One region of the Brevibacterium linens genome, then DNA from elsewhere that is predicted to be linked to it. Evidence: predicted binding sites of a transcription regulator. Region 1 holds the regulator's gene; each other region holds the start of a gene.
What was found. Region 1 encodes HspR, which represses chaperone genes until heat shock. Its sites were predicted from a motif close to AAGTTGAGTCNNNNNGACTCAACTT; they were not measured.
Positions count from the first base shown of each region.

Region 2: clpB (ATP-dependent chaperone ClpB) is a predicted target of HspR. The motif match lies at 1,952-1,976, and genes of this name have one in related genera.
Region 3: CXR29_RS03625 (ATP-dependent Clp protease ATP-binding subunit) is a predicted target of HspR. The motif match lies at 1,797-1,821, and genes of this name have one in related genera.

Region 1 covers NZ_CP026734.1:3,391,799-3,395,072, reverse strand. The annotation lists gene CXR29_RS15345 (nucleotide exchange factor GrpE) at 1-116, shown strand, start outside; gene CXR29_RS15340 (DnaJ C-terminal domain-containing protein) at 295-1,311, shown strand; gene CXR29_RS15335 (heat shock protein transcriptional repressor HspR) at 1,332-1,772, shown strand; gene CXR29_RS15330 (DUF1206 domain-containing protein) at 1,923-2,798, shown strand; partial or broken gene CXR29_RS15325 (hypothetical protein) at 2,944-3,126, shown strand; gene CXR29_RS15320 (urease subunit gamma) at 3,240-3,274, shown strand, end outside.
Region 2 covers NZ_CP026734.1:3,498,033-3,501,306, reverse strand. The annotation lists gene clpB (ATP-dependent chaperone ClpB) at 1-1,889, opposite strand, end outside; gene CXR29_RS15790 (Na+/H+ antiporter) at 2,079-3,274, opposite strand, start outside.
Region 3 covers NZ_CP026734.1:864,940-868,213, forward strand. The annotation lists gene CXR29_RS03610 (VOC family protein) at 1-170, shown strand, start outside; gene CXR29_RS03615 (VOC family protein) at 158-826, shown strand; gene CXR29_RS03620 (DUF3152 domain-containing protein) at 932-1,723, shown strand; gene CXR29_RS03625 (ATP-dependent Clp protease ATP-binding subunit) at 1,840-3,274, shown strand, end outside.

The DNA of each region.
Region 1 (3,274 bases):
AGCCGTCGGATGAGGTCGAGAATCCGACGCTCTTCCTGGTCATGCAGCCGGGCTACCGAATCGGGGAGCGCATCATCCGCGCCGCCCGCGTCGGTGTCCAGCAGCCGGAGGACTGAACGACAACGATCGCCGAGGCGGCCGTCCGCCCCGCACGCCGGTTCACCGACGTACGGGGGCGGGCAACCGCCTCGACGGCGGTCCGGATCTTCGGGGCAGTGCCCCGGGGCTGCGGATTGTGAGAGGACAAGTGAATACCGTGATGACAGGATTGATTGGAAGGAAAGGAGGTGCCAGGTGAATACCGGACCTCAGAATGATTGGTTCGATAAGGACTTCTACAAAACCCTCGGCGTCTCCAAGGATGCTTCCGACGCCGAGATCAAGAAGGCCTATCGCAAGCTCGCGCGCAAGTATCACCCGGACGCCAACCCCGGGGATGAGAACGCCGAAGAGAAGTTCAAGGAGATCGGCCAGGCCCACCAGGTGCTCTCCGACAAGGAATCCCGGGCGCAGTACGATCAGGTCCGTGCCATGGGCGGCGGTGCCCGGTTCAGCGCCGGCTCCGGTGGACCCGGCGGGGCTACGGGCGGCGGATTCGACGACGTGTTCTCCGACCTCTTCGGAGGCGGCGGACGCACCAGGACCCGCATGACCTACGGCGGTGGGGGAGACGTTCCCCCGGACCTGGCGGATCTGCTCGGCGGATTCGGCGGAGGTTTCGGCGGTGGCGGTTACGGCGGCGGATATTCGCCGCCAGTCAAGGGCGGCGACATCAAGTCGAGCACGACGCTGTCGTTCACCGAAGCGAGCAACGGAGCCTCGGTGAAGCTGAACATGCCCGGCGGGAAGCCGCTGACCGTGCGCACCCCGATCGGGGTCAAGGACGGACAGAAGATCCGCCTGGCCGGCAAGGGCAAGACCAGCCCCAACGGCGGCGAGCCCGGCGACGTGATCCTCACCGTGCACGTGAAACCGCACCCGGTCTTCACCCGTGACGGTGACAATCTGCGCATGGACCTGCCCGTCAGCTTCGACGAGGCGGCCCTCGGCGCCGAGGTCAAGGTGCCGACCCTGGGCGGAACGCCCGTCAAGGTCAAGGTCGCACCGGGGACACCCTCGGGACGGACCCTGCGCGTGCGGGGCAAAGGTGTGAAGACGAAGAAAGGCACCGGCGATCTGCTGGCTACGGTCCAGATCGTGGTGCCGCAGAACCTGTCCAAGGAGGCCAAGGCTGCGGTCGAGTCGTTCAGGACTGCGACCGAGGGTGAAGACCCCCGCGCCGGCCTCCTGGACAAGGCCAAAGCCAGTTGAGGTGATGAAACACAATGCACATGCACATTTCGTCGAGTGCGGCGGTGTATGTCATCTCGGTGGCCGCGGCTCTGGCGGGCATGCACCCGCAGACGCTGCGGCAGTATGACCGACTGGGTCTCGTCTCTCCGGAACGCACTGCGGGCCGGGGCCGGCGTTATTCCGGGAAGGACATCGCCAGGCTGCGACTGATCCAGCAGCTGTCGCAGGACGAGGGAGTCAACCTCGTCGGGATCAAGAAGATCATCGACCTGCAGAATCAGGTCGATGCACTCAGGAGCCGCAATGAAGAACTCGAGGACGAAGTTCGGGCACGCAGGTCGGCACAGGAACGCGATGCGCGCGTCTTCGCGGCCGGCACCGTGGGCGGAGACGTCGTCTCGATCTCGCGGGGACGTCGCCCGCAGGGCCGTCCTGAACCGGGAGCCCTGGTGCTGTACAACCGGTACCGGCGCGGCTGAGTCGGCAGTCGCCGGTCAGAGTCGGTGTGATCGGATCTGAGGCGGAGTGCGAACCCATCTGGGTATTCGCGCTCCGCCTCTTCGCATCTGTCCGAGGATTCTGTTTGTTTGCGGCGCAGAAAAGTACAGATGCTGTGCGACACTGACTCTGTGGACGAGAAAGAGAAGGTTCGACAGGTCGCCGACAGCGCTGATTCGGCGGCTCAGGAAGCCGCGGACAGCCGCTGGTTCGAGCGTGTGGCCCGCGCGGGATTCATCGCCAATGGATTGGTCCACGCCATCCTCGGCGCGACGGCAGTGACGATCGGCCTGGGGCAGGGCGGCGGCGAAGCCGACCAGGCCGGAGCGGTCGGACAGATCGCTTCGCAGCCCTTCGGCATGGTGCTCATCATCGTCTGCTTCCTCGGCTGTGCGTTGATGGCTTTGTGGTGCTTGGTCAACGCGTTCTTCGGCTCAGCATCGCTGCGTGGCGCTGGTACTCGGGATCTGCAGGAGAAGCAGGGGAGGAAGCAGTGGATCGACTTCTTCACGATGGTCGGTTCTGCCATTGCCTATGTGGTGGTTGCCGCGACCTTCTCCCAGTTCGTCTTCGGCGGAGGATCCGACTCTGGCAAGGCGAGTTCACAGGCCTCGGCGACCGTGGCGAAGGCTCCGGGCGGACTGTATATCCTCATGGCTGCCGGCGCCGTGATTGCGATCATCGGCATCGTGTTCTGTATCAATGGTCTGCGCCGGAAGTGGAAGGATGAGCTTCGTCGGCCGCGCAGCGCGTTCACCCGCTTCCTCGTCGGTTTCACCGGTGTTGTCGGGTATCTGGGCAAAGGTGCGACTTTGCTGTCGGTGGGCACCCTCATCGTGGTGTCGGCAGCGACCGGCGACCCGGAGGAATTCACGGGAATCGACGGAGCGCTCAAGGGCATGCGCGACCAGCCGTTCGGGCCGTATCTGCTGTTGGCAGTGGGCCTTGGCTTGGTTCTCTACGGCGTATTCCTCGCGCTGCGCTCGAGGTACGACCGCATGGATTGAGCAGTCTTCTGTTGCGCGGCAACTGGCGCAGCGCCCGCAATGTCCCCTGCCGACATCTGCTCGAAACAGAAACTGACACGTGCAGAAACAATCGACTGCGAACATGATTCCTGATCGCACTCGCCGCACGAGTCAGGAAACCACGATGACGCTGTCCGCAAGCAGGACCACACCGCCTCCCGCGACCCGGAACGAAGCGAAGCTCGCCGCCTCGGAGAGCCTCGAGGACTACACCCTGCGCTTTGCCCCCAGGTCCTACTGGAAATGGGCCCCGGGAGTCGTAGCGACGAGCGCATTGGGCGGCATCGCCTACCTCGCCGACTTCTCGACCGACCGTCTCGGCGAACACGTACTGCCCGCGGACGCTCCACGCAGTCGTGGGGACGCCCCATGCGATGGTGCGGGGGCCTCGCGCGTTCCCACGAAAGGCTGAGGGAGCTGATGCATTTCACACCGGCTGACACCGAGAAGCTCCT
Region 2 (3,274 bases), 110 kb from region 1:
AAGAGGAAGTCCGCCAGCGACTTCGCGAGCTCCGTCTTACCCACACCGGTGGGCCCGAGGAACAGGAACGAACCGGTCGGACGGTCGGGGTCGGCGACACCCGCACGCGAACGGCGGATGGCATCGGAGACCGCGGCGACGGCGTTCTTCTGACCGATGAGGCGCTCACCGAGGATGTTCTCGGCTTCGAGCAGCTTCTCGACCTCACCTTGGACGAGGCGTCCTGCGGGGATGCCCGTCCAGGAGGAGACCACCTCGGCGATATCGCTGCTCGAGACCTTGTCCGAGACCATCGGATCCGAGGTCTGACCGGCGTCGGCCTGAGCCTCTGCTGCTTCGGCTTCGGCGATCTCCTTCTGCACGGCGGGGATCTCCCCGTAGAGCAGGCGGGATGCGGTCTCGAGGTCCGTGTCGCGCTGAGCCTTCTCGGCCTGCGAGCGCAGTTCGTCGAGCTTCGTCTTCAGCTCACCGACCCGGTTGAGGCCGGCACGCTGGGACTCCCACGTCGCTTCGAGCGAACGCAACTCCTCCTCTTTGTCGGCGAGGTCGGCGCGCAGGGCGGTCAGGCGCTCGGCCGATGCGGAATCGGTCTCCTTCGACAGGGCCATTTCCTCCATCTTCAGGCGGTCCACGGCGCGGCGGAGCTCATCGATCTCGACCGGAGCCGAGTCGATCTCCATCCGCAGGCGGGAGGCCGCCTCGTCGACGAGGTCGATGGCCTTGTCCGGCAGCTGCCTGCCGGTGATGTACCGGTCCGACATCGTCGCCGCGGCCACCAGCGCGCCGTCATTGATCGAGACCTTGTGGTGCGCCTCATAGCGTTCCTTGAGCCCGCGGAGGATCGCGATCGTGTCCTCGACGCTGGGCTCTCCGACGAACACCTGCTGGAACCTGCGCTCAAGGGCGGGGTCCTTTTCGATGTTCTCGCGGTACTCGTCCAGAGTCGTGGCGCCGATCATCCGCAGCTCGCCGCGGGCGAGCATCGGCTTGAGCATATTGCCCGCGTCCATCGAGGAGTCCCCGCCGGCGCCGGCTCCGACGATAGTGTGGAGCTCGTCGATGAAGGTGATGATCTGCCCGTCGGAGTTCTTGATCTCCTCGAGCACGGCCTTGAGCCGCTCCTCGAACTCGCCGCGGTACTTCGCACCGGCGACCATGGCGGACAGGTCGAGGCTGATCAGCGTCTTGTCCCGCAGCGATTCGGGCACGTCTCCGGCCACGATCCGCTGGGCCAGGCCCTCGACGACGGCGGTCTTGCCGACGCCGGGATCACCGATGAGGACGGGGTTGTTCTTCGTCCTGCGCGAGAGCACCTGGACGACGCGGCGCACTTCCTTGTCGCGGCCGATCACCGGGTCGAGCTTGCCTTCGCGGGCGGTGGCGGTGAGGTCGACGCCGAACTTCTCCAGCGACTGCATGGTGTCCTCGGGGTTCTCCGAAGTGACCTTCTTGCCTCCGCGCAGTTCGGGCAGGGCCGCAAGCAGTGCGTCCCGGTTCGCCCCATTCGCGCGCAGCGTCTCTCCGGCGCCGTCATCTCCGGCCGCCGCTGCGAGCAGCAGGTGCTCGGTAGAAACGAACTGATCGCCCAGGGAGGTCATCTCCTCCTGCGCGAGGTTCATCATCTCGAGTCCGGCGCGGGACAGGCCCGGCTGGCTGACCGAGGCGCCGCTGACCGTGGGGAACCCGCCGATCACTGCTTCAATCGCGGTGAGCACCGACTGCGGGTCGGCGCCGACCTTCGTCAGCAGGGCCGAGGCCAGGGAGTCGGGCTGCTTGAGCAGCGCGGCCACGAGGTGGGCCGGTTCGATCTGGTTGTTGTGCCGGGCGACGACGTCGTTGACCGCAGTCTGCAGCGCCTCCCGGGATTTGGTTGTCATCTGTGCGTCCATCTGCGCATCTCCTTCTTAAGATTCCGGGCTGATTTGAACTCTCGCCTAGAACAACATCGACAAAGTTGAGTCTATTCCGCTCAACTTTGAATTTCCAGAGGAATCTTCGTCGAAGCATCCCGCCCGGATGCGTGCCCCTGCCCCACCGGGACCGGCCCGGAATCCCGTCCGGTCGGGACCGACCCGCCCCTACCTTGTGATGACCGACTGCAGGTCGAAGCGGTGGAGCACCTTGTCCGCGACCTCCGGATCGGTGCCGCGCTCACGACGAGCTTTGAGCACCTCGGCGCGGGCGGACTGCATGGCCTTCTTCTGCACGGCCAACATCTGCTCCCGGTGTTCCTTGAACGCCATCGCCTGCTCCGAACTCGCCTGGTCATCGGTGGTTCCGCTGAGCTGATCGTGCAGGACTTTGAACCTCGCACGCAGGGGTTCGATGATGTCGTCGGGCAGGCTGTCATCGTTCTTGATCTCGCGCATCGCGGCCTTGTAGGCGCGCAGTGCGATGTCCCTGGTCGCCTGATGTTCCTTCTCCGCTTCGTCGTCGATGCCGAGGGCGGCGACGACTGTCGGAAAGCTCAGGCCCGCCAGCACCAGCGTGACCAGCAGGACCACCGCCGCCGCGACGACGACATACGACCGGCCGGGGAACGGGGCGCCGGAGGCCGTCGTGGCCGGGATCGACAGGGCGAGGGCGACTGTGGCCAGGCCGCGCATCCCGCCCCAGGTCATCAGTGTGGCATCGCGGACGCTCAAGGGGGCGGCGTCGGGATCCTCCTCGCGTCGCTTGCGTTCGATGAGTGTGCCCAGCAGCAGCCACACGAAGCGGACGGCGACGACCACGACGGCGATGAAGCCGCCGACGAGCAGCGCTCGCCCGAGGTCGGCATGCTCGGATTCGACGATGAGACGCAGATCGAGGCCGATGAGTCCGAAGGCGATCCCGGTGATGAGCATCTCGAGGACCTGCCACGTCGAGTTCTGCGTCACCCGCTCCGCGGAGTTCCCCTCGACATCGCGGCGCCGCACTTCGAGGGCGGCCACGACGACGGCGATGACCCCGCTGGCGTGGAAGTGCTCGGCCACGAGGTAGACGCCGAAGGGCAGGACGAGCATGAGGGAGGACCGAGCGATCGTGTGATCGATCTTCTCCATCACCCACCAGGCGGCGAATGACAGCACCAGGCCGACGAGGATCGCCACGACGGCGGAGATGACGAACGACACGGCCAGGTCTGCGTAGTCCACCTCGGTGCCGGCCAATACCGCGGCCATCGCGGTCTGGAAGATGACCAGGGAGGCGGCATCGTTGAACAGGCCTTCGCTCTGCAGGGTCGACATGATGCGGCGGGGGATCGACACGGTGCTGGCCACGGCTTCGACAG
Region 3 (3,274 bases), 1.3 Mb from region 1:
GGGTCCGTCTCGAGAAGCTGTGGGCAGCCAGCGACGCCCCGGCCGCGGTCGGCTCGGTCCTCGGCTTCTTCGGCATCGGACTCGACATCATTGCCCCGGGCGACGAAGCGGGGGAGACTGAAGGCCTGCACACTCAACTGAAAGGTCCGGGTGGATCATGGACACTCTGAACACCATTCCCGCGCAGCTCGACCACCTCATCATCACGGTGCCCGACCTCGAGGCCGGGGTCGCCGCCGTGGAAGAGGCCACCGGCCTGCGCGCGGTCCCCGGCGGTTCGCACCCGGGACGGGGGACCGCGAATCATCTCCTCGGGCTCGCCCCGGCGGGCTGGCCGGAGGGGGCGCGCACCTATCTCGAAATCCTCGGCCCCGACCCGCAGCAGGAACCGCCCGCTGACGGGACCTTGCCGCTCGACGCGCATCTGGCCTCCGAGCCGACCCTGCAGACCTGGGCCATCCACCCGCCGGCATTCCTCGCGAAGATCGCGGCCGCGAACACCGCGGGCATCGACTTCGGGGAGGTTCAGGACATGGCCCGCGACACCGCCGAGGGCGACCGTCTCGAGTGGCGGCTGACCACGCGTTCCCCGCTGCCCCGCTCAGGTGCGCAGCCGTTCCTCATCGACTGGGGCGAATCCGTCCACCCCGCCGAGGCGGCCTTGCCCACCCTCGAGCTGCTCGATTTCCGTGTGGACAGTCCAGAACCTGAGGCCGCACGGGAGGTGCTCGAGGAGCTCGGGGCCGGGGACACCACTGTGGTCGAGGGGTCGGAATGTCGCCTGCATGCCAGGCTGCGCGGGCCCGGCGGCATCCTCGAGTTCTGATCACTCGCCGAGAAACGGGCTGCGTGTCGAGAAACGGGTGTGCGCGCCCGTTTCTCGACACGCAGCCCGTTTCTCGATGAATCGGCAGCGGATAGACTCACAGGCGTGCTCAGTCGAACCCGCCCCGTCTCCCGCCCACGCCTCCGCACCCTGACCTCCCTTGCCGCAGTCGCGCTGCTCATCGGGCTGAGTGCCTGCGCGCCCGCCGCCGACGACGAGACCCGACCGACTCCGAAGGCCGCCGAGACTCCTGCCGCCTCCGCCGACCCGACGGGGGAGACCACGCAGTCGGGTGAGCCGACGGCATCCCCTTCGCCTTCCGAGACCGCGAGCCTTGACGATGCGGGAGCCGCCGGGGTGAGCGAAGACGATATCGACACCCACGGCAGCGGCGAATGGGACCGGCCGAAGGACGAGACCGGACCCAACCGCGACGACGGCAAGACCTTCAAGGTCGCTCTGCGCGTCGAGGACAATCTGCCCATCGACGTCGATGAGGCCGGTGACTTCATCATCAGGACGCTGCAGGACGAACGCGGCTGGCAGGACATCGACGACGTCTCCATCGAACTCGTTGATGACGGTCAGGACGTCATGATCTCCATCGCCAGCCCCGACACCGTCGACGAGATGTGTCTGCCGCTGCGGACCTTGGGCAAACTCTCGTGCCGCAACGGACCCAATGTCATCCTCAACGCCAAGCGCTGGGTGTCTGCCACGGACGAGTTCGACGACATCGTCCAGTACCGGCAGTACCTCGTCAATCACGAGGTCGGTCACGCTCTCGGCCACGGCCACGAGTCCTGCCCCGGGCCGGGCAGGACGGCACCGCTCATGCAGCAGCAGACGAAGGGTCTGCAGGGCTGCGAGCCCAACGGCTGGCCCTCGAAGGGCTGACCGCACGTCCGCCCGTCACCGCATGTGACACCGACCTCAGCCGACTCGGGAATAACCGCGCGCCCGCCTCTGTTGATTGAGTCGTATACGCTCAACTTTGAAAGAGGAGGTCAGCTTTGGCCACATTCTTCGGACCCGCAGGCTCGGGCGGAGACTCGTTCGACGAGTTCCTCGCTCGTTTCCTCCAGGGACAGACCGGAGCCCGCCGAGGCCGTTCCGTCGACATCAACCGACTGCTGAGCAAGCGCAGCCATGAGGTCATCGAGGCGGCCGCGGAGTTCGCAGGACGACACGGCCAGTCCGAGGTCGACGCACTCCACATTCTGCGCACCATGGTCGACTCCGAACCCGGAATCTCCGCCGTGCGCCAGGCAGGCGCCGACCCCGAGGCCATCGCCCATGCGATCGAAGAGCGGCTTCCGGCTGCAACCGACACCGAGGCGGATTCCACTCCCACACTGACCGGCTCCGCCCAGCGTGCCCTGCTCGATGCCTACCAGGTAGCGCGAGCCTTCGGATCGACCTACATCGATCCGGAGCACATGTTCTTCGCCTTCGTGCTCAATCAGGAGATGCCCGCCGGTCGGATACTCGCCCAGGCGGGAGTCACCCAGGCCGCACTGCAGGCCGGCGCCGAGGCGGCCGAAGCCGCAGGCATGCACCCGGGCCAGGAGGCCGAGGGTGAGGACGGTCAGGAGTCCGTGCTGGAGAAGTTCGGCACCGACCTCACCGAACTCGCCTCCGAGGGCAGACTCGATCCCGTCATCGGCCGAGTAGAGGAGATCGAACAGACGATCGAGATCCTCGCCCGCCGGACGAAGAACAACCCGGTCCTCCTCGGCGAGGCAGGCGTCGGCAAGACCGCGGTCGCCGAAGGCCTCGCCCAGGCCATCCACTCCGGTCAGGTGCCCAAGCAGCTGCAGGGCAAGCGCATCATCGCGCTCGATATGCCCGGCATGCTCGCCGGCACCCGCTACCGCGGTGACTTCGAAGAGCGTCTGACCGGAGCGCTGAACGAGATCGCCGATGACGGGGACATGATCGTCTTCGTCGACGAACTCCACACTCTCGTCGGTGCCGGCGGCAACGGCGAAGCGAATTCGATGGACGCCGGCAACATCCTCAAGCCGCGGCTGGCTCGCGGCGACCTGCACATGATCGGCGCAACCACGCTCAAGGAGTACCGCACCATCGAGAAGGACTCCGCCCTGGAGCGCCGCTTCCAGCCGGTGACCGTGGGTGAGCCGAGCGTCGAGGATGCGGTGACGATCATCGACGGGCTCAAAGACCGCTACGCGGAGTTCCACGAGGTCACCTACACCGCCGAGGCGGTCCGCGCAGCCGTGGAGCTGTCGAACCGCTACATCACCGACCGGTTCCTGCCGGACAAGGCCATCGACCTCATCGACCAGGCCGGCGCCCGGATGTCGCTGGGGCGCGGACCCGCGGTCGACATCGACGCGCTCAAGCTCAAGCTCTCCGAACTCGAGGCGGAGAAGAAGTCCGCCATCGAGGTCGAGGACTACGAGCGCGCAGGCCGCGTTCGCGATG